Leptothrix cholodnii SP-6: one gene and its partners. The protein of the gene in region 1 interacts with the protein of each later gene in a pairwise test. Links are inferred from orthologs where the notes say so. Each region holds a gene or a part of one and is shown on either strand. Other genes may lie near its edges.

The links.
Region 2: the proteins of LCHO_RS09605 (region 1) and LCHO_RS19630 interact in binary tests that used the Escherichia coli proteins (3 or more experiments, as listed by UniProt). The link is inferred for Leptothrix cholodnii SP-6 from one-to-one orthologs.
Region 3: the proteins of LCHO_RS09605 (region 1) and LCHO_RS14510 interact in binary tests that used the Escherichia coli proteins (3 or more experiments, as listed by UniProt). The link is inferred for Leptothrix cholodnii SP-6 from one-to-one orthologs.

The regions. Positions count from the first base shown.
Region 1 is NC_010524.1:2,076,301-2,083,712, forward strand. What follows is about bases 1,385-4,508. They hold LCHO_RS09605 ([protein-PII] uridylyltransferase), read left to right. Parts: upstream 1,385-1,729; coding sequence 1,730-4,288; downstream 4,289-4,508. Other genes in these bases: map (type I methionyl aminopeptidase), read left to right, coding at 1,385-1,537; rlmD (23S rRNA (uracil(1939)-C(5))-methyltransferase RlmD), read right to left, coding at 4,264-4,508. Outside these bases: LCHO_RS09595 (NAD(P)/FAD-dependent oxidoreductase), read right to left, coding at 1-642; more of map, read left to right, coding at 734-1,384; more of rlmD, read right to left, coding at 4,509-5,760; LCHO_RS09615 (peptidoglycan DD-metalloendopeptidase family protein), read right to left, coding at 5,816-6,763; LCHO_RS09620 (protein-L-isoaspartate(D-aspartate) O-methyltransferase), read right to left, coding at 6,825-7,412.
Region 2 is NC_010524.1:4,417,154-4,424,325, forward strand. What follows is about bases 1,456-4,339. They hold LCHO_RS19630 (P-II family nitrogen regulator), read right to left. Parts: upstream 3,125-4,339; coding sequence 2,786-3,124; downstream 1,456-2,785. Other genes in these bases: LCHO_RS19625 (ammonium transporter), read right to left, coding at 1,456-2,763; LCHO_RS19635 (YifB family Mg chelatase-like AAA ATPase), read left to right, coding at 3,406-4,339. Outside these bases: gshA (glutamate--cysteine ligase), read right to left, coding at 1-1,119; more of LCHO_RS19625, read right to left, coding at 1,249-1,455; more of LCHO_RS19635, read left to right, coding at 4,340-4,920; LCHO_RS19640 (16S rRNA (uracil(1498)-N(3))-methyltransferase), read left to right, coding at 4,986-5,729; LCHO_RS19645 (phosphoenolpyruvate carboxykinase (GTP)), read left to right, coding at 5,968-7,172. UniProt on the Escherichia coli protein: Involved in the regulation of nitrogen metabolism. Regulates the activity of its targets by protein-protein interaction in response to the nitrogen status of the cell.
Region 3 is NC_010524.1:3,189,346-3,196,501, reverse strand. The notes cover bases 2,594-5,461. They hold LCHO_RS14510 (P-II family nitrogen regulator), read left to right. Parts: upstream 2,594-3,792; coding sequence 3,793-4,131; downstream 4,132-5,461. Other genes in these bases: LCHO_RS14495 (DUF3106 domain-containing protein), read right to left, coding at 5,193-5,461; LCHO_RS14500 (RDD family protein), read right to left, coding at 4,636-5,196; LCHO_RS14505 (diacylglycerol kinase), read right to left, coding at 4,208-4,588; ettA (energy-dependent translational throttle protein EttA), read left to right, coding at 2,594-3,684. Also shown: LCHO_RS14525 (Y-family DNA polymerase), read right to left, coding at 1-989; translesion DNA synthesis-associated protein ImuA, read right to left, coding at 962-1,810; more of ettA, read left to right, coding at 2,020-2,593; more of LCHO_RS14495, read right to left, coding at 5,462-5,918; LCHO_RS14490 (DUF3619 family protein), read right to left, coding at 5,948-6,439; LCHO_RS14485 (RNA polymerase sigma factor), read right to left, coding at 6,436-7,002. UniProt on the Escherichia coli protein: P-II indirectly controls the transcription of the glutamine synthetase gene (glnA). P-II prevents NR-II-catalyzed conversion of NR-I to NR-I-phosphate, the transcriptional activator of GlnA. When P-II is uridylylated to P-II-UMP, these events are reversed.

The DNA of each region.
Region 1 (7,412 bases):
GATGCGCCGCGCCAGGTCCGGCGCAACCAGCCCGGCGGCGTTGATCAGGCGCCGCGCCCGGATCTGGATTGGCTGGTCGCCGCCCACCGCCAGCACGAAACCTTCGGGATCTCGGCGGGCTTGCAGCAGCGGTGAACACAGGGCCAGGTCGGCGCCGGCCGCCTGCGCGTCGCCGAGCAAGGCCAGCATCAGGCCGTGGCTGTCGATGATGCCGGTCGAGGGCGACAGCAGCGCGGCCTCGCAGGCCAGCGCGGGCTCGAGCGCGCGGGCCTGGTCGCCGTCGAGCCATTGCAGGTCGTGCACGCCGTTGGCCTGCGCCTGGGCCTGCAGCTTGTGCAGCGCCGCGACCTGCGCCGCTCGTGTCGCCACGATCAGCTTGCCGCAGCGCCGGTGCGCCACGCCGTGGTGCGCGCAGAAGTCGTACAGCAGCGCCTTGCCGCGCACGCACAGCGCGGCCTTGAGCGAGCCGGGCGGGTAGTAGATGCCGGCGTGGATGACCTCGCTGTTGCGCGCACTGGTCACGCTGCCGAAGGCGGGCTCGGCTTCGAGCACCACCACCTCGTGGCCGGCCAGGGCCAGCCCACGCGCCACCGCCAGGCCGATGACGCCTGCGCCGACCACCACCGTATCGATCTGATCCATCGCTGATGCGGCCCGAAGGCCCCTGCCGTGTCCGGGGGCGAGCTTAGCCGAGGCCGATTGCCGCAGTCCCGGGTGCAATAATTCCGCCCCTATGACGATTTCCATCAAGACCGCTGCCGACATCGAGGGCATGCGCGTGGCAGGCCGCCTGGCTTCCGAGGTGCTCGACATGCTGACGCCGCATGTGCGCGCCGGCATCACCACCAACGAGCTCGACCGCCTGGCGCACGACTACACCGTGCACGAGCAGAAGGCGATTCCCGCGCCGCTGAACTACGCGCCGCCGGGCTACAAGCCCTACCCCAAGTCGGTCTGCACGTCGATCAACCATCAGGTCTGCCACGGCATCCCGAACGATCGGGCGCTCAAGAACGGCGACATCGTCAACATCGACGTCACCGTGATCAAGGACGGCTGGCACGGCGACACCAGCCGCATGTTCATCGTCGGCGAGGCCTCGATCGCCGCCAAGCGGCTGTGCCAGCTCACCTACGAGTCGATGTGGAAGGGCATCATGAAGGTCAGGCCCGGCGCACGCCTGGGCGACATCGGCCACGCGATCCAGACCTTCGTCGAGAACCAGGGCCTGTCGGTGGTGCGCGAGTTCTGCGGCCACGGCATCGGCCGCAAGTTCCACGAGGACCCGCAGATCCTGCACTACGGCCGCCCCGGCACGCTCGACACCCTGGTGCCGGGCATGGTGTTCACGATCGAGCCGATGGTCAACGCCGGCCGGCGCGAGATCAAGGAATCCGGCGACGGCTGGACCATCGTCACCAAGGACCGCTCGCTGTCGGCGCAGTGGGAACACACGCTCGTCGTCACCGAAACCGGCTACGAAGTGCTGACCCTGTCGGCCGGCAGCCCGCCGATTCCCGATTTCGTGAACGCCTGATCGTCAGAGCCCGCGCGAGTCGCCCGCCGCACTCGCCGTCCAGCCCCTCTTGCCCGATGCGCCGCGAGTCTGGCGGCGCCGACCCGGATCGCAGCCATGCCCGACCTGCACGCCTCCACCCTTGACGACGTGCCTGTCCAGGCCGATGACAAGACCCGCCCGATCCTGACGATTGCCGAGTTGCGCAGGCTGATGCGCGAAGGCCGGCAGTCGCTGATCGAGCAGTTCCGCACCAGCAGTGCCAGCCTGCCGGCGGCCAACCGGCTGATCCGGCAACTGGCCCGACATGTCGACGACGTGCTGTGCCAGCTGTGGGAGCAGTCGGGCCTGCCCAAGGGCGCGGCGCTGGTGGCGGTGGGTGGTTACGGTCGCGCCGAGCTGTTTCCGCATTCGGACGTCGACGTCCTGCTGCTGATGCCGCACGACCTGCCCGAAAACGGCGCCGGCGACCGCGACGGCCAGGCCCAGCGCGAGCGCGTCGAAGCCTTCATCACCGCCTGCTGGGACATCGGCCTGGAGATCGGCTCGAGCGTGCGCACGGTCGACGAGTGTGTCGGCGAGGCGCTGGCCGACGTCACCACCCAGACCGCGATGCTCGAGAGCCGCTGGCTGTGCGGCTCCAAGCGGCTGTTCGAGCAGTTTCGCCGGCGCACCTGCGAGGTGCTCGACCCGGCCGATTTCCTGGTCGCCAAGACGCTGGAGATGCGCCAGCGCCACACCAAGTACGAGGACACGCCCTACGCGCTCGAACCCAACTGCAAGGAAAGCCCCGGCGGCCTGCGCGACCTTCAGGTTGTGCGCTGGGTGGCCGGTGCGGCGGGGCTGGGCAGCAGCTGGTCCGAGATGGCGAGCAAGGGCCTGATCACGCGTTTCGAGGTGCGCCAGCTGCAGCGCAACGAGGGGCTGCTGAAGGTCATCCGCGCCCGCCTGCACACGGTGGCGCAGCGCCGCGAGGACCGGCTGGTGTTCGACCTGCAGACCGCGGTGGCCGAGAGCTTCGGCTACACCTCGACCGCCGAGCGGCGTGCCAGCGAGGCACTGATGCGCCGCTACTACTGGGCCGCCAAGGCGGTGATGCAGCTCAACCAGATCCTGATGCTCAACATCGAGGAGCGCGTCAACGGCCTGCAGGACGCCGCGATGCGGCCGATCAACGCGCGCTTCTACGACCGCGGCGGCATGCTCGAGGTGGCCAGCGACGACCTCTACGAGAAAGACCCGCACGCCATCCTCGAGACCTTCCGGACCTACCAGCAGACGGTGGGCATCAAGGGGCTGTCGGTGCGCACGCTGCGCGCGCTCTACAACTCGCGCGAGCTGATGGACGGCGCCTTCCGCGCCGACCCCGAGAACCGGCGCCTGTTCATGGCGATCCTGCAAGAGCCGCGCGGCCACACGCACGCGTTCCGGCAGATGAACAACACCTCGGTGCTGGGGCGCTACCTGTGGGTGTTCCGGCGCATCGTCGGCCAGATGCAGCACGACCTGTTCCACGTCTACACGGTCGACCAGCACATCCTGATGGTGCTGCGCAACGTGCGGCGCTTCTTCATCCCCGAGCACACCCACGAGTACCCGTTCTGCTCGCAGCTGGCCGCGCACTGGGACCAGCCCTGGCTGCTGTACGTGGCGGCGCTGTTCCATGACGTGGCCAAGGGCCGCGGTGGCGACCACTCCGACCTGGGCGCGGTCGAGGTGCGGCGCTTCTGCCGCGATCACGGTGTCGAACGCGAAGACGCGCGCCTGATCGAGTTCATGGTCAAGGAACACCTGACGATGTCGCGGGTGGCGCAGAAGGAGGATCTGTCCGATCCCGAGGTGATCCAGGCCTTCGCCAAGCTGGTCAAGGATCCGCGCCGCCTGACCGGGCTGTATCTGCTGACGGTGGCCGACATCCGCGGCACCAGCCCGAAGGTCTGGAACGCCTGGAAGGGCAAGCTGCTCGAGGACCTGTACCGCTCGACCCTGCGCGCGCTGGGTGGCGCCCAGCCCAATACCGATGCCGAGATCGAGCTGCGCAAGCAGGAGGCGCGGCAGATGCTGGCCCTGCATTCGACGCTGCCGGGCAGCCAGGACGCGCTCTGGCAGACGCTCGACCTGAACTACTTCGCCCGCCACGACAGCGGCGAGATCGCCTGGCACGCCCGCTCGCTCAAGCGCCTGGCCGACACCGACCGCCCCGTGGTCAGCGCGCGCCTGTCGCCGGTCGGCGAAGGCCTGCAGGTGATGGTCTACGCGCCCGACCGGCCCGACCTGTTCGCGCGCATCTGCGGCTATTTCGACAGCGGCCAGTTCAGCATCGTCGACGCCCGTGTGCACACCACCCGTGCCGGCTATGCGCTCGACACCTTCCAGGTCATCACGCCGCAGTTCGAGAACGCCTACCGCGACCTGATCTCGATGGTCGAGACCCAGCTCGGGCTGGCCCTGAACGACGACGGCCCGTTGCCCGAGCCGAGCACCGGCCGGCTGTCACGTCGCGTCAAGTCGTTCCCGATCGCGCCGCGGGTGCAGTTGCGGCCCGACGAGCGGGCGCAGCGCTGGCTGCTGTCGGTGTCGGCCAGCGACCGCTCGGGCCTGCTGTACCGCATCGCCCGGGTGCTGGCGCAGCACCACATCAACCTGCAGCTGGCCAAGATCAGCACGCTGGGCGAGCGGGTCGAGGACACCTTCCTGGTCGACGGTTCCGCCTTGCAGCACAACCGCAGCCAGATCGAGTTCGAGACTCAGCTGCTCGACGCGCTGGCCTGATCGGCGCCGGCGGTCTCGACGGCCGGCGGCAGGTCGGTCGATTCGGGCTCGGCTGCAAGCTCCGGTGCCGGCGCGGGCACCGGCAGCTGCCAGCCGTCGATGCGCTCGAACACCGCGATCGACTCGACGTGCGCGGTGTGCGGGAACATGTTGACCGCACCCGCCGCCGTGCAGCGGTAGCCGGCCTGGTGCACCAGCAGGCCGGCGTCGCGTGCCAGGGTCGACGGATTGCAGCTGACGTAGACGATGCGCTGCGGCGGCGTGTAGCCGTCGATCGGCTGCTGGCGCACCTCGGCCAGGGCCTTCGAGAGCGCGAACGCACCCTCGCGCGGCGGGTCGATCAGCCAGCGGTCGGCCGAGCCGTAGGCAGCCAGATCGGCGGGTGACAGCTCGAACAGGTTGCGCGCCGCGAACGTGGCATTGTGCGCCAGCCCGTTGAGCTGGGCGTTCTCGCGCGAGCGCTGCACCAGCGTCTCGCTGCCCTCGATGCCCAGCACCTCGCGCGCCTGGGTGGCCAGCGGCAGCGTGAAGTTGCCCAGGCCGCAGAACCAGTCGATCACCCGCTCGTTGCCCTGCACCTTCAGCAGGCCCAGCGCCTTGCCGACCAGCACGCGGTTGATGTGGTGGTTGACCTGCGTGAAGTCGGTCGGCTTGAACGGCATCGTGACGCCGTATTCGGGCAGCGAATAGGCCAGCTTCGGACCGACGCCCTCGTCGAGCAGGTGCACCGTCTCCGGTCCCTTGGGCTGCAGCCACCATTGCACCGGATGGATGGCGGCAAAGTCGCGCAGGCGCTGGGCGTCGGCGGCGCTGAGCGGCTCGAGGTTGCGCAGCACCAGCGCATTCACCAGAACATTTTCCAGGCCCTGGCTCGACTCGCCCACCGCCAGCTCGATCTGCGGCAGGCGCTCGCGGGCCTCCATGCTGTCGATCAGGTCGCGCAGCGGCAGCAGCATCGCGCTGATGTGCGGCGGCAGCACGGCGCAGCTGCGCATGTCGGCCACGTAGCGCGACTTGCGCTCGTGGAAACCGACCAGCACGACGCCCTTCTTGGCCACGTAGCGCACCGACAGGCGGGCGCGGTAGCGGTAGCCCCAGGTCGGCCCTTCGACCGGGCGCAGGACCCGTTCGGTGCGGACCTTGCCGAGATGCCAGAGGTTGTCCTCGAGCGTGCGCTGCTTGACCGCCACCTGCGCGCTGGCGTGGAAATGCTGCATCTTGCAGCCGCCGCAGGCACCGGCGTGCAGGCCGAAGTGCGGGCAGCCGGGGCGCACGCGCTGGGCGCTCTCGCGCCCGATCGTCACCAGCGCGGCCTGCTCCCAGTTGTTCTTGCGGCGTTGCGCGTGCACCTGCACCCGCTCGCCCGGCAAGGCGCCTTCGATGAAGACCACCTTGCCCTCGCTGTTGCGGGCCACGCCCTGTGCATCGAGGTCGAGCGACTCGACCTGCAACCATTCATCCGAGGGTGTCATCGAAATGCCTTGAGTGGCCTGCGCAGTGCACAGGCGCTGCGGCAAGCCGTGAGTGTCAACGGGCGGGCAACAAGCGGGCCGGATCGATCGGCTTGCCGCGGCGACGGATCTCGAAGTGCAACTGCACCCGTTCGGCGTCGGTCGAGCCCATCTCGGCGATCTTCTGGCCGCGCCGCACGGGCTGGTCCTCGCGCACCAGCAGGGCCTGGTTGTGCGCGTAGGCGGTGAGGTAGGTCTCGTTGTGCTTGATGATCACCAGGTTGCCGTAACCACGCAGGCCGGAGCCGGCGTAGACGACCCGGCCGTCGGCCGCGGCCATCACCGGATCACCGGGCCGGCCGCCGATCGCCAGGCCCTTGTTGCGGCTTTCGTCGAAGCCGCTCACCACGTTGCCTTGCGCCGGCCAGGACCAGCTCATGTCCTCGTCGTTGCTCGTCGCGGCAGCGGGAGCCGGTGCGGGAGACGGCGTGACGGCCGGCGCCGGCGGCGGGATGATCATCGGCGCGCTGCCCGCACCGGTCGATGGCGAGGCAGATGCCGACGCCGACGGCAACGGGCGGCTCTCGAGCGGGCGCGACTCGGCGCGCGCCACCACGATCGGCCGGGCGGCCGTCTGCGTCGGGTCCTGCCCTGGCGGCACCACCCGCAGCACCTGGCCGACCTCGATCCGGTCGGCGTTGTCGAGCTCGTTCCAGCGTTGCAGGTCGCGCCAGTTCTGGCCGGTCTCGAGGCCGACACGGATCAGCGTGTCGCCGGAGCGCACGGTGTAGTAGCCCGGCTTGCCGGCGTTCTCGAGGTTCAGTTGCGGCTTGACGGGGCTGGCCACCGGCGCCGATGCGGCCGCCGGCGCTGCCACCGCAGCGGGCCGGCTGGTGCCGAAGCCGCGGTCTTCCACGGGTGCGCGCGGCGGCTTGAAGTTGCCGGCACAGCCGGCGAGCCAGAGCGTGGCCAGACCCAGCAGGAAATAGCGCGTTGCGCGGGCAACGGATCGAAGAGAAGTCATGGAGTGAAGGTGCCGGTGGGCCGAGGGCGTCGGGTGGCCATGCATCCCGCTCTGTTTCACCTCAAGCCGGCTTGTAATCGCTGGTGCCGGATTCTAAAGGGACGAAACGGACGGTTTCATGTCGATGCTGCACCAGCGAGCCGTCGGGCATGCGATCCACCACGACGAGCACCTGGGTGCCGCGCTGCGCGTCGTGCATGGGCGCCACCAGGCGGCCGCAGACGGCCAGCTGGTCGAGCCAGGCCTGCGGGATGGCATGTCCGCCGGCGGCCGCGATGATGGCGTCGAAGGGCGCGTTGGGGCCGTGGCCATGCAGGCCGTCGCCGTAGATCAGCCGCAGCTGATCGCGTCGCATCGGCGCGAGGTTTTCGCGCGCCCGGTCGTGCAGCGCCTTGAGGCGCTCGATCGAGTAGACCTGCGATGCCAGCCGGCACAGCACCGCGGCCTGGTAGCCGCAGCCGGTGCCGATCTCGAGCACGCGCCCGAGCTGCGCGCCGCCGGGGCGTTGGCGCAGCAGGCCGAGCATGCGCGCCACCACCGAGGGTTTCGAGATCGTCTGGCCGTGGCCGATCGGCAGGCTGGTGTCCTCGTAGGCCTGCGCCGCCAGTGCCGAGTCGACGAACAGGTGGCGCGGCACGCGGCTCATCGC
Region 2 (7,172 bases), 2.3 Mb from region 1 along the record:
GCCCGGAGCGTTCAGGTTCTCGTCGATGCCACGGTCGGCATGTACCCGATAGAAACCGCCCACGACATACCGATCCATCATGTAGACGACCGGCTCGGCCACCGCATCGTTCATCCGCTCGTAGGTCGGCACGCCCTCCTGGATGATGACCTCGGTGATCTCCTGGCCATCCTTGACCACGCTCATCTTGTTGCGCGTGCGGCGATTGAGCTCGTCGAGTTCCTTGGCATCGCGCACGGTCATGATGCCCATGCCGTAGGTGCCGTTGTCGGCCTTGACGATCACGAACGGCTTCTCGTTGATGCCGTATTCCTTGTACTTGCGACGGATCTTGCCCAGCAGCGCATCGGCGTTGCTCTTGACGCACTCGATGCCGGCACCCTCGCCAAAGTTCACTTCGCCGCACTGGGTATAGAGCGGATTGATCAGCCACGGATCCATGCCCAGGAGCTTGGCGAACTTCTTCGCCACCTCTTCGTACGACTGGAAATGATGGGTCTTGCGGCGCACCGCCCAGCCGGCGTGCAGGGGCGGCAGCAGGTACTGCTCGTGCAGATCCTCCAGCATCCCGGGAATCCCGGCGGACAGGTCGTTGTTGAGCAGGATCGTGCAGGGATCGAAGCCCTTCAGGCCGAGCCGGCGTGGCGTGCGCTCGAGCGGCTCGAGCACCAGTTCCTCGCCGTCGGGCAGCGTCAGCGTCGTCGGCGTCTCGATGGCCGGATCGAGCGTACCCAGGCGCACGTTCAGGCCCGCTGACGTGAAGATCGCCTTCAGCCGCGCGATGTTCATCAGGTAGAACGTGTTGCGCGTGTGCTTCTCGGGGATCAGCAGCAGGTTCTTGGCTTCCGGACAGATCTTTTCGATCGCGGCCATGGCGGCCTGCACGGCCAGCGGCAGCATCGCGGGGGTCAGGTTGTTCCAGCCCCCCGGGAAAAGATTGGTGTCGACCGGCGCGAGCTTGAAACCGGCGTTGCGGATGTCCACCGACGTGTAGAACGGCGGCGTGTGCTCCATCCACTCGAGGCGGAACCAGCGCTCGATCGCCGGCATCGACTCCAGCATGCGCGCCTCCAGTTCGTTGATCGGGCCGTTCAGAGCGGTGACGAGGTGGGGAACCATGCGAGTGTCCTGCCGGAGGCCTGTGATTGATCGATTCTAGGAAGCTCCACAGGTATGGGCGACGCCGCAAAGCAAAAGGGGCCGCATCAGCGGCCCCTCCGGATCGGACAGCGTCCGCGGGACTACGGATTACTTGTGGTAAGCCGTCTCGCCGTGCGAGCTGATGTCCAGACCTTCGCGCTCTTCTTCTTCGGTCACGCGCAGGCCGATGACCAGGTCGACGATCTTGAAGGCGATCACCGACACCACGGCCGACCAGACCACCGTCAGCATGACGGCCTTGGCCTGGATCCAGACCTGCGACGCGATCGAGTAGGCATCCGGAGCGATCATGCCCACGGTCACCCAGTCGGCGACGGCGCTCGGGCCACCCAAGTTCGGCGAATTGAACACGCCCGTCAGCAGCGCACCCAGGATGCCGCCCACGCCGTGCACGCCGAAGACGTCCAGCGAGTCGTCAGCACCGAGCAGCTTCTTCAGGCCGTTGACACCCCACAGGCAGGCGAAACCAGCCAGGAAGCCGATCATGATGCCGCCCAGGATGCCGACGTTGCCCGCGGCCGGCGTGATCGCCACCAGACCGGCCACCGCACCCGACGCTGCACCCAGCATCGAAGCCTTGCCCTTCATCAGCGCTTCACCCACGCACCAGGCCAGGACAGCGGCAGCCGTCGCGAACAGGGTGTTGATGAAACCGAGCGCGGCGAAACCGTTGGCCTCGAGCGCCGAGCCGGCGTTGAAACCGAACCAGCCCACCCACAGCAGCGAGGCACCGACCATCGTCAGCGTCAGCGAATGCGGGGTGAAGGCTTCCTTGCCGTAGCCCACGCGCTTGCCGATCATGAAGGCGCCCACGATGCCCGCGACGGCCGCGTTGATGTGCACCACCGTGCCGCCGGCGAAGTCGAGCGCGCCCCACTGCCAGAGCAGGCCGGCCTTGCTGGTCATCGCTTCGGCGACATCGGCGCTGGCGTAGGCGTCAGGGCCCATCCAGAACCAGACCATGTGCGCGATCGGCGCATAGCTGAACGTGAACCAGATCACCATGAACATCAGCACGGCCGAGAACTTGATGCGCTCGGCGAAGGCGCCGACGATCAGGCAGCAGGTGATGCCGGCGAAGGTCGCCTGGAAAGCGGCGAACACGATCTCGGGGATGTAGACGCCCTTGCTGAAGGTCGCCGCATTGGCAAAGGTGCCGGCCGCGTTGTCCCAGACCCCGTTCAGGAACAGTCGATCGAAGCCACCGATGAACGCATTGCCTTCGGTGAACGCCAGGCTGTAGCCGTAGACGGCCCAGAGCACGACGATCATCGAGAACGTGACCATCACCTGCATCAGCACCGACAGCATGTTCTTGGCGCGCACCAGGCCGCCGTAGAACAGCGCCAGGCCGGGCACCGTCATCAGGATCACCAGCAGCGTGGAGACCATCATCCAGGCGGTATCGCCCTTGTTCGGCACCGGGGCCGGTGCAGCGACTTCAGCGGCAGACGCCGCATCCGCGGCGGCCTCGACCGCAGCAGAGGCGGCCTCCATCACGGCCGCAGCCGCAACCGGCTCGGACGCAGCCTGAGCAAGGACAGCACCGGTAAAACCCAGCACCGCCAAGCCCAACGCGAGTTTGGCTAGAAATTTCTTCATGTTTGTCTCTGGGTGTGGAGGATCAAAGGGCGTCCTTGCCGGTCTCGCCGGTGCGGATGCGCAGCACCTGCTCGAGCGAGGTGACAAAGATCTTGCCGTCGCCGATCTTGCCGGTGCGAGCCGCACCTTCGATCGCCTCGATCACGCGGTCGACGATAGCGTCGTCCACGGCGGCTTCGATCTTCACCTTGGGCAGAAAGTCGACCACGTACTCGGCACCCCGATACAGCTCGGTGTGACCTTTCTGGCGGCCGAAGCCCTTGACTTCAGTGACGGTGATGCCCTGCACGCCGATGTTGCTGAGCGCTTCGCGCACCTCATCGAGCTTGAAGGGTTTGATGATGGCGGTGACCATTTTCATGGCGGTCTCCGGTTGGTTGAGATCAGATGGGCAGCGTTAGCTGGGTCTAGGACAGCTGCAGGCCTTTGAGCAGCTTCCATGCCAACGGTCACACCTGCTGACATTCCAGCCTCACGCCCCGCATTGGCGCCACGCATGCTCGACAAACAGGCGACACGCACCGCACTGAACGCATTGGCACCAATTCAGTGCAACCCCCAAAAGGGTGTGTCGATCGGCGTGACAAGGTGCGCAGAATCGACCCGGTCGCCACCCGATCCGGCATCCCACCGGCCCCGCTCATGTCGCTTGCCGTCGTCCACAGCCGTGCCCTGATCGGGCTCCAGGCACCCGATGTCACCGTCGAGGTGCATCTCGCCAATGGCCTGCCCAGCTTCACGCTGGTCGGACTGGCCGACACCGAAGTCAAGGAGGCCCGCGAACGGGTTCGCGCCGCGCTGCAGAACAGCGGCCTGGAGTTCCCGCACAACAAGCGCATCACCGTCAACCTGGCGCCGGCCGATCTGCCCAAGGAGGGCGGACGCTTCGACCTGCCGATCGCGATCGGCATCCTCGCCGCCAGCGGGCAGGTCAGCAGCGCCGGCCTCGACGGCCTGGAGTTCGCCGGCGAGCTCTCGCTCGCAGGCGACCTGCGGCCGGTGCGCGGCGCGTTGGCGATGGCCCTGGCGTTGCAGCGCTCGCCGACCGCGCGCTGCCTGGTGCTGCCGCAGTACAGTGCCCGCGAGGCCGCCCGCGTGCAAGGATTGCGGCTGCGTTGCGCCAGCCATCTGCTCGATGTCGTCGCGGCATTGCAGGACGGCGAACTCGCGCAACCCTTGTCCGAACCCAAGCCGTTCGAGACCGGCGCGGCACCGGCACTGCCGGATCTGCGTGACGTCAAAGGCCAGGCCGGCGCCAAGCGGGCGCTGGAGCTGGCCGCGGCCGGATCGCACAGCCTGCTGTTCGTGGGGCCGCCGGGCACCGGCAAGTCGATGCTGGCGCAGCGCCTGGCCGGCCTGCTGCCACCGCTCGACGAGTCCGAGGCACTGGAGTCGGCCGCCATCCTGAGCCTGGCCGGCCAGTTCGACGCCCGCCTCTGGGCCACGCGCGTGATGCGTTCGCCGCATCACACGGCGTCGTCGGTGGCGCTGGTCGGCGGCGGCTCGCCACCGCGGCCGGGCGAGATTTCGCTGGCGCACCACGGCGTGCTGTTCCTCGACGAGCTGCCCGAGTTCCCGCGAACCGCCCTCGAGGCGCTGCGAGAGCCACTCGAAAACGGCCGCATCACGATCTCGCGCGCGGCCCGCCAGGCCGAGTTTCCGGCCCGATGCCAGCTGGTGGCAGCGATGAATCCGTGCGCCTGCGGACAACTCGGCGCCAGCACCCGGGCCTGCCGCTGCTCGCCTGAACAGGTCCGGCGCTACCAGGCCCGGCTGTCGGGGCCGCTGCTCGACCGCATCGACCTGCGTGTCGAGGTGCTGGCGATCCCGCCGCAGGCGCTGTCGGCGATTGCCGATGGCGAACCCAGCGCCGTGATCGCCGAGCGGGTCGCACACGCGCGTGAACGCCAGATGCGGCGCCAGGGCTGCGCCAACAGCGCCTTGCACGCCGCCCAGCTCGACGAGCAGATCCGCGCCCTGCCCGCCGCACGCGAGTTCCTGGATGCCGCAGCGTCGCGCCTCGGCTGGTCGGGCCGCAGCCTGCACCGGGTCTTGCGCGTGGCCCGCACGGCCGCCGACCTGGCAGGCGCCGCCGACGTCCAGGTGGTGCACGTGGCCGAGGCGATCCAGCTGCGGCGCGCCCTGCCCGGCGTCTGAGTCCGGCGGCCACCCGACGCGCGCTGGGGCACACTGCGCTCCCGCGCCAGACCGCCAGACCCACCATGAGTGCACGCCTTTTCGTCGACACGCCCCTGCAGGCCGGGCTCGACCTGTCGCTGCCCGCCGGCGCAGCGCGCCACGTCCAGGTCCTGCGGATGCAGCCCGGCGAAGAACTGATCGTCTTCAACGGTCAGGGCGGCGAGTGGCGGGTGCGCATCGCGCGCATGGGCCGCAGCGAGGTGCAGGTGCTGGTGGAGCAGTTCGTCGACGTCGATCGCGAACTGGCGCTGCACGTCACGCTGGTGGCCGGCATGCCGGCCAACGAACGCTTCGACTGGCTGATCGAAAAGGCCACCGAACTCGGCGCCGCCGAGATCGTGCCGACGATGTGCGAACGCTCGGTCCTGCGCCTGAGCGGCGAGCGGGCGCAGAAGAAACGCGAGCACTGGCAAGGCATTGCCATCTCGGCAGCCCAACAGTGCGGCCGCACCCGCGTGCCCCACATCGCCGCGGTGCGCAGCCTGTCCGAGGAGCGGGCCGGCGAATCCGCCGACACCCCGGTGACCCAGCTGCTGCTGAGCCTGGCCGACGCGCAGCCGCTCGGCCGCCGCCTGGCCGCGCGCGCCGACACCGGTGCGCCGCTGCGGATCTACAGCGGCCCCGAAGGCGGATTCACCGAAGCGGAAGAGCGGCTGCTGCGCCAAGGCGGCGCGCAGCCGACCAGCCTGGGGCCGCGCGTGCTGCGCTCCGAAACCGCACCGCTGGCCGTTCTCAGCCACCTCGCGCTCGACACGACGAAACGCTGAGGTCGACCGGGGATTGACGCCCCCGAACTCCCGCCCTCCGTGAAAACCCGCCCCACCAGCCAGGGGTTTGGGCGGACGAATTGCACACCCTCCGCGCGACCAGCATTCGGTCATGCACAAAACGCATGTAATCGGTTTGTAATCGAACTCGCCGAGCCTCAAACTTGTTCAATGGGCATCCCGAAAGCACTGAGTCGCAGTGTTTCCGAGATGCTTTTTTAACCTCGGAGTCGATTCAATGAACCATCCCGCCATGGCCGGCGTGCACGTGAACGCACCGTCATTCGTCAAGAACGCCAAGCTGATCGCCTGGGTTGCCGAGATCGCCGCGCTCACGCAGCCTGCAGCGATCCACTGGTGCGATGGCAGCCAGGCCGAATATGACCAGCTGTGCCAGCAACTGGTCGCCGCCGGCACCTTCCGCAAGCTCGACGAGGCCAAGCGCCCGAACAGCTACCTCGCCTGGTCGGACCCGAGCGACGTGGCGCGCGTCGAAGACCGCACCTACATCTGCAGCGACCGCAAGGAAGACGCCGGCCCGACCAACAACTGGATGGAACCGGCGCAGATGCGCAGCCTGCTGGAAAGCGGCGACGCCGCGCTGTTCCGCGGCGCGATGCGTGGCCGCACGATGTACGTGGTGCCGTTCAGCATGGGCCCGCTGGGCTCGCCGATCGCCCACATCGGCGTCGAACTCTCCGACAGCCCGTACGTGGCGGTCAACATGCGCATCATGACCCGCATGGGCCGCGCGGTTTACGACGTGCTGGGTGTCGACGGCGACTTCGTGCCCTGCGTGCACACCGTGGGCGCACCGCTCGAAGCCGGCCAGAAGGACGTCACCTGGCCGTGCAACAAGACCAAGTACATCGTCCACTACCCGAGCACCCGCGAGATCTGGTCCTACGGTTCGGGCTACGGCGGCAACGCGCTGTTGGGCAAGAAGTGTTTCGCACTGCGCATCGCCTCGAACATGGGCCGCGACCAGGGCTGGCTGGCCGAGCACATGCTGATCCTGGGCGTGACCTCGCCCGAGGGCAAGAAGTCGCACGTCGCCGCCGCCTTCCCGAGCGCCTGCGGCAAGACCAACTTCGCGATGCTGATCCCGCCGGCTGCCCTGGGCGACTGGAAGGTCACCACCATCGGCGACGACATCGCCTGGATCAAGCCCAGCGCCGACGGCAAGCTGCGCGCCATCAACCCGGAAGCGGGCTACTTCGGCGTGGCCCCGGGCACCAACTTCAAGACCAACCCGAACTGCATGGCGTCGCTGAACCGCGACGTCATCTTCACCAACGTCGCGCTGACCGACGACGGTGACGTCTGGTGGGAAGGCATGACCGACGAGCTGCCCAGCCACCTGATCGACTGGCAAGGCAAGGACTGGACGCCCGAAACCGCCCGCGGCGCCGACGGCAAGCTGCGCCCGGCTGCGCACCCGAA
Region 3 (7,156 bases), 1.1 Mb from region 1 along the record:
CTGCGGCGGCTGCTGTAGTCGTGCCGCAGGATCAGGCTCAGGCCCTGCGCGGCACGCCAGCGCAGGGCGAGCCAGCCGCACAGCGCCTGCACCAGCGGTGCGGCGGCGGCTTCGATGGCGGGCACGGCGTCGGCGCGCCAGGGCAGTTCGAGCGCCAGTGCAAAGGCCTCGGGGGGTTCGTGGCAGCGCCGCGGGTCGGGCTGATCGCCGAGGGCGCGGTCGAGGGCGTCGACCCAGTCTTGCGCGCCGCGGCGCCGCAGACCGGCGCGTGGCAGGCGCTGCAGGTCGGCCAGGCAACGCGCGCCGAGGGCGTGCAGCATTTCCAGCGTGGCGATGTGAGCGGCCGCGACCCGGCGCGCTGCCACGCCGGCAGCGTCTGCCGGGCCATCGGCTGCACGGCGCTCTGTGTCGGTTGCGCCGCAGGGCAGGCCCCACGCGCCCAGCAGCGCCAGCGGCAACGCCAACACCCGTCGGCGCGTGCTGCGCAGCTGGACGCAGCGGCGCTGCCGCTGCGCGGGCGGGGCGTGGGCGAGCAGGCGCGCGGCCAGCGGCGTGCTGGCCAGGCTCCAGCGCGGCTGGACGGCCTGCGCGCGCACCAGCCGATCGGCTCGCCGCAGCAGCGGCCGCAGGCCACCGAACAGACGCAGGCTGGCGTGGATGTCGAGCAGCAGGTCGGGCGGCTCGATCACCCGCTGCGGGCTCAGGCTGCCGAGGCCGAGCGCCAGGCGTTCGAGCAGGGCCGCCTCGCGGGCCGGATCGCGCGCCAGCACCAGGGCTTGCGGCGCCAGCGCCTGCGCGCTGCCGAGCCGCTGCCCGGCCTGCACGCCCAGGGCCTGCGCGGCGGCATTGGCGATCAGCACGGTGCGAGTCCGCCCGCCGGCATCGGCCTGCCAGACCAGCGCCGGCAGGCTCACCCCGGGCGGCCAGGGGCCGAGCGCGTCGAGAGCCAGCGTCGGCAGGTTCAGGCACAACCAGAGGGCGGGCGGCATGGTGGAGCGGGCGCAGGGTTGGTGCGCATCAGGCGACGTGGGGCGATGGCGTCGGGCGGGCGCCGATCCTGCGGCAGTGACTGGCTCAGCCGGTGGGCCAGCGCCGGGGCGAGTTGCGTGCGGGTGTCGATCAGCAGGCGTTCGGCCAGCGGCGGGCCGCGGCGTTTGATGATCTGCAGCGCCAGCTGCTGAGGCGCCTCGGCCACCACCCGGCAATGCAGGCGCAGCGCGGCCGGCGAGGCTTGCGCGGTGGCGCCGGCCGCGCGCAGCACGAACAGCAGCGCGTCGCTGGCCTGCGCGGCCAGGTGCAGGCGTCGCAAGGCGCCCGGCCGCAGCGCCGGCCCGCCGCCCGAGAGCGGCGTGCTGCAGTCGTCGGCCCACCACAACACCGCGGCGCAGCTGCCGGACCGCAGCGCCTGTTCGGCGGCCCAGGCGGCGTCGGCGCCGTGGCGGGGCTCGATCCACAGCGAGCGGCCGAGGTCGAGCCCGAGCGCCTGCAGCGCCGGCGCATGCGGGCGCAGCGGCGGGCTGATGCCGACCCATTCGCCACCGGCCTGGCCGAGTCGCGCCAGCGCCGGGGCGAGCAGGCGCCATTCGCCCTGGCCGGGGGCGTCGAGCAGCAATTCGGTCAACCCGCCGCCGGGCCAGCCGCCGCCGGGCAGCTGGGCGTCGAGCACGGCGTAGCCGCTCGGGCAGGCCGGCACGGGCGAGCCGGCGAGCTGGTCGCCCTGCCAGATCGCCGCATGCAGATGCCGGGGCAGGTCGTGCGCGGGCTCGGCTGACGGATCGAGCGACGGATGGGGGGGTGATCGGAGCGACAAGTTGTCTCAAATGACTGTATGTTCATACAGTCTACAGGTGTCCGCAAGCCCCTGGCCGTCGCGCGCCGGCCATCGGGCCGCGCGTGGTCTTGAGCGGGTTTTGCGACCGTCACCCCGGTCGTGTCGGCGCCGCGGGGCCGTCCTCCCGGATAATCGCGGGATTCGCGGCTGCGCCGCCTCCTCGATTGTTCGGAGACACCCTCCACACCATGGCCCAATACGTATTCACCATGAACCGCGTCGGCAAGATCGTGCCGCCGAAGCGGCAGATCCTGAAGGACGTCTCGCTGTCCTTCTTCCCCGGCGCCAAGATCGGCGTGCTGGGCATCAACGGCTCGGGCAAGTCGACCTTGCTCAAGATCATGGCTGGCATCGACCGCGACATCGAAGGTGAAGCCACCGCGATGCCCGATCTGCGCATCGGCTACCTGCCGCAGGAGCCGCAGCTCGACCCGAACGCCACCGTGCGCGAGGCGGTCGAGCAGGGCATCGGCGGCGTGCTGGCCGCCAAGCAGCGGCTCGACGAGGTCTACGCAGCCTATGCCGACGAAGACGCCGATTTCGACGCGCTGGCCGCCGAGCAGGCCCAGCTCGAGGCCGTGATCGCCGCAGCCGGCAGCGAGAACACCGAGATGCAGCTCGAGATCGCCGCCGACGCGCTGCGCCTGCCGCCGTGGGAGGCCAACATCGGCAAGCTCTCGGGTGGTGAGAAGCGCCGCGTCGCGCTGTGCCGCCTGCTGCTGTCCAAGCCCGACATGCTGCTGCTCGACGAACCCACCAACCACCTGGACGCCGAGTCGGTCGAGTGGCTGGAGCAGTTCCTGAGCCGCTTCCCCGGCACCGTGGTGGCCATCACCCACGATCGCTACTTCCTCGACAACGCCGCCGAGTGGATCCTGGAGCTCGACCGCGGACGTGGCATCCCCTACGAAGGCAACTACTCGACCTGGCTCGAGCAGAAGGAAAAGCGCCTCGAGCTGGAGCAGCGCACCGAGGACGCCCGCACCAAGGCGATGAAGATCGAGCTGGAATGGGTGCGCAAGAACGCCAAGGGCCGCCAGGCCAAGAGCAAGGCGCGCCTGGCCCGCTTCGAGGAACTGAGCGACTTCGACTACCAGAAGCGCAACGAGACGAACGAGATCTTCATCCCGGTGGCCGAGCGCCTGGGCACCGAGGTGATCGAGTTCACCAACGTCAGCAAGAGCTTCGGCGACCGGGTGCTGATCGACAACCTGAGCTTCAAGGTGCCGATGGGTGCGATCGTCGGCATCATCGGCCCGAACGGCGCCGGCAAGTCGACGCTGTTCCGCATGATCTCGGGCAAGGAGCAGCCGGATGCGGGCGAGGTCAAGATCGGCAAGACCGTCAAGATGGCCTTCGTCGACCAGAGCCGCGAATCGCTCGAAGGCGACAAGACGGTCTGGGAAGACCTGTCGGGCGGGCTCGACAACCTGGTGGTCGGCAAGTTCGTGATGCCCAGCCGGGCGTATCTGGGCCGCTTCAACTTCAAGGGCAACGACCAGCAGAAGCTGGTCAAGAACCTCTCGGGCGGTGAGCGCGGTCGTCTGCACCTGGCCAAGACCCTGGCCACTGGCGGCAACGTGCTGATGCTCGACGAACCGTCCAACGACCTCGACGTCGAAACCCTGCGCGCGCTCGAAGACGCGCTGCTCGAGTTCGCCGGCTCGGCGATGGTGATCAGCCACGATCGCTGGTTCCTGGACCGCATCGCCACGCATATCCTGGCCTGCGAAGGCGATTCGCAATGGTTCTTCTACCAGGGCAACTATCAGGAATATGAAGCCGACAAGAAGAAGCGCCTGGGCGAAGAAGGTGCGCGACCCAAGCGTGTGCGTTACAAGGCCCTGAAATAAGGCCGTCCGCACCGTTTCATGGCCTGCCTTGCGTTATCAGGAGCGCCTGTAACGCAGGGCAGTGAAATCGGTTAAATTGAGTCGCAGCAACGTTTTTGGAGCTTTGTCATGAAACAAATCACCGCGGTCATCAAGCCCTTCAAACTGGAAGAAGTGCGTGAGGCGCTGGCCGATGTCGGCGTCACCGGGCTCACCGTCACCGAGGTGAAGGGTTTCGGCCGTCAGAAGGGCCACACCGAGCTGTATCGGGGTGCGGAATACGTGGTCGACTTCCTGCCCAAGGTGAAGATCGAGGTGGTGGTCAAGACCGCCGACGTCGATCGCTGCCTGGAGGCGATCGTCAAGGCCGCCAAGACCGGCAAGATCGGCGATGGCAAGATCTTCGTGACGGCGGTCGAGCAGGTGGTGCGCATCCGCACCGGCGAGACCGACGAACAGGCCATCTGACGTCGTCATGGCCACCCGCTGCGGCGGGTCAGGACGCCCGTTCCGCTTCGGCTGAACGGGCTTTTTTCATGCGTCTTCAGGCCGTGAATCGAGCCCAGAGCGCCGCGGCCCAGATGCCGCCGCAGATCGCGAGCGCGATGAGGACGGCCGCGCTGCCGAAGTCCTTGGCGCGTTTGGCGAGTTCGTGCAGATCGAAGGAGATGCGGTCGACGGTGGCTTCGACGGCCGAGTTGAGCAGTTCGACGATCATCACCAGCAAGACGCTGCCGGCCAGCAGCGCCACCTCGACCCAGCCGCGGCCCATCCAGAAAGACAGGGGCAACAGGATCACGGCGAGCCAGGTCTCCTGGCGGAAGGCACTTTCGTTGCGGTAGGCGGCTTGCAGGCCTGACCATGAGTAGCCGGCCGCTCGCACGACCCGATCCAGGCCTGTGCGGCCTTTGTAGGGATTTGACATGCGCGCGATTGTGCCAGCGGGTCTTCGGGCGGCTGGCGTTCGCCGATTCAGCGTGATCTGGCGGCGCGCGGCAGATGGACCAGACGCGTGCCGCACAGCCGGTCATGCAGGAACTGGCGCTGCGGCATCCACCAGCTCAGGCCGGCGTACGCCAGCACGCCGACGATCAGCGCGCCGGATACGTCGCGGCTGCTGTGCCAGCCGGCCAGTTCGGCCACCAGCAGGGCCGGCAGGAACCACAGCCAGCTCAGCAGGTAGCGGGCTGCGGCCCGGGTCTGCGAGACGTCTTCGCCGCTGGCGGTCTGCAGGTGCAACTGCCAGGTCTTCATCGCCACGGTCTGGCGCCCTCTGGCCCAGAACCAGCTGAAGTAGACGCCCAGCACCACGAACATGAAGGCCTGCATGCCGTGGCGGCCGGCGAGGGCGTGCCGCTGCTGGGTCAGGACCGAATAGACAAAGCCCGCGATCATCACCACGCCGAACAGCAGCACGCCCTCGTAGACCATGGCAGCCAGGCGGCGGCGCAGGGTGGGGATATTGGCCGCGGCGGGGGTGTTTTCGGTGCGGGCCGTGCCGCTTGGCTCTCCGGCCAGGTTCACGGGATTCATTTCTGTGCTCGGGGAGGCTCCACGGCCGCGCCCTGCGGGCCGCGTTGCGGCAGCAGGGTCGCGCTGTCGACAAAGCCTGGCGTGGCTGCGATCTTGGGCATGCCTGCTTGTTGATGCCGTGGCGGAATCGGCTGCTGCGTGATCGGACGGGTGCTGGCGCCGACGGCGGCCTGCACGGTGGCGGGAGCCACCGGGCTGGGCTTGGCGATGGGGCGGCTGGTGTCGACGATGTTGGACTTGACCTGTGCCTGGCCGACCGGCTTGGCCGGCTTGACAGGCACCGGCTTGCGGTCGGCGGCCTGCTTGCTCAGGGCGTCCCGTTGTTCGGGTGGCAGGGACTTGTAGGCGTCCCAGCGGGCCTGGCGCTCGGTGGCGGGCACTTGCTTGACCTGCTCGAACTGCAGCCGTGCCGCGTTGCGCTGCGCCGGTGTCATGGCCGCCCATTCGGCCATTCTCGAGGTGGTGCGGGCCTGCTGTTCGGGCGTCATCTTCGGATAGCGGGCGGCGATGTCGATCCACTTCTGCTTGCGCAGCGCATCGATCTCGTTCCAGCGCGGCTGCAGCGGCTGCAGCACCTGGCGCTGTGCCGCAGTCAGTTCGTTCCATTGCGTGTTGGCGATCCCCTGGGCGTTGACCGTGCCCATCGAAAGTGCCGCAGCCAGCGCCATGACCGCCGACCAGACGGCCATCGGCCGGGCCGCATGCGTTCCATTTCTTGTCATGGGTGCAGCGTGCGCTCGCAGATCAGGTTTCATTGCGGTGCGACGTCGACCACGGGCTCCAGCAGAAACTCTGCGAAGCCGGGATCGGTGAAAGCTGAAGGGGGCAGGTCGTCGCCGAGCAGTGCGACATCCATCGTCGCGGCGGTGTCGATCTGCTCAAGGTCTTTCCAGTAATCGATGCCGAACAGGCCCAGCAGGAGCACCAGCACCGGCACTGCTCGCGCAAACGAATTCCACCAGGAGGTCCGTTCCCCGCTGAACAGACCGAAGGCTACGCTGCTCGTGCTCGATTGTGCAGAGACGATCTGCGCGGTTGTCGCGGCGGCCCGCTTGGCCGAGATGGCCGGACTGGCGGCCATCGCCACGGCCTGCTGGCGCGCGACCCGCAGGCGCTCGCTCACGTCGTGGGGCAGCATGTCGGTGCCGGCATTCAGGCGCGCCGTCACGCGCAGGCCAAATCGCGCCTCCAGCGCTTCTGCCTCGCCTGGCAGCACGGTACGGTTCGACCACACGGTATTCACAGCGAAATTCCCTTGAGCTTCAATGCTTTTGCCAGCGCATGAACCGCCCTGGAGCAGTGTGTCTTGACACTGCCTTCAGAGCATCCCATGGCGCCGGCAGTTTCGGCAACATCCATTTCCTCCCAGTAACGCATCAGAAACGCTTCGCGTTGACGGGTTGGCAGCTTGGCCACCTCGCCTTCGATGATCTGCAGCGTCTGTGAGCGTTGTGCGGCATCGGCCGAGCTTTCCGTGCCCTCGGAACTCGACAGCATCTCGAGCGTTTCGAGCAGATCGAAATCCGGATCGCCGCCGGCGGGCTCGAAATCCGAGAACACCTGCAGAACGCCCTTGCGCACTTTCTGGTGGCGGAACCAGTCCATCGTCGCGTTCGACAGGATGCGCTGGAACAGCATCGGCCACTCCGCGGTGGGGCGGTCGGCGTAGCGCTGGGACAGGCGGATCATCGCGTCTTGCACGATGTCCAGTGCCGCGTCTTCGTCGCGCACCGCATAGAAGGTGCGTTTGAAGGCGCGCTTTTCGACGTTCTGGAGAAAGTCTGACAGTTCTTGATCGGCGGCCAATGCAGGGGTGCCGTCAGGGCAGAAAAGAGGCGGGCGCGATTATGGCACCGGGCTGGGGCAGTGCCTGCACCGCCAGGCGGCGTGCTGCATTGCAACGCAAGGTGCCATAATCCGGCCCCCCGCACACCGTGCGCGGACTGGTCAGTTTCGGCCA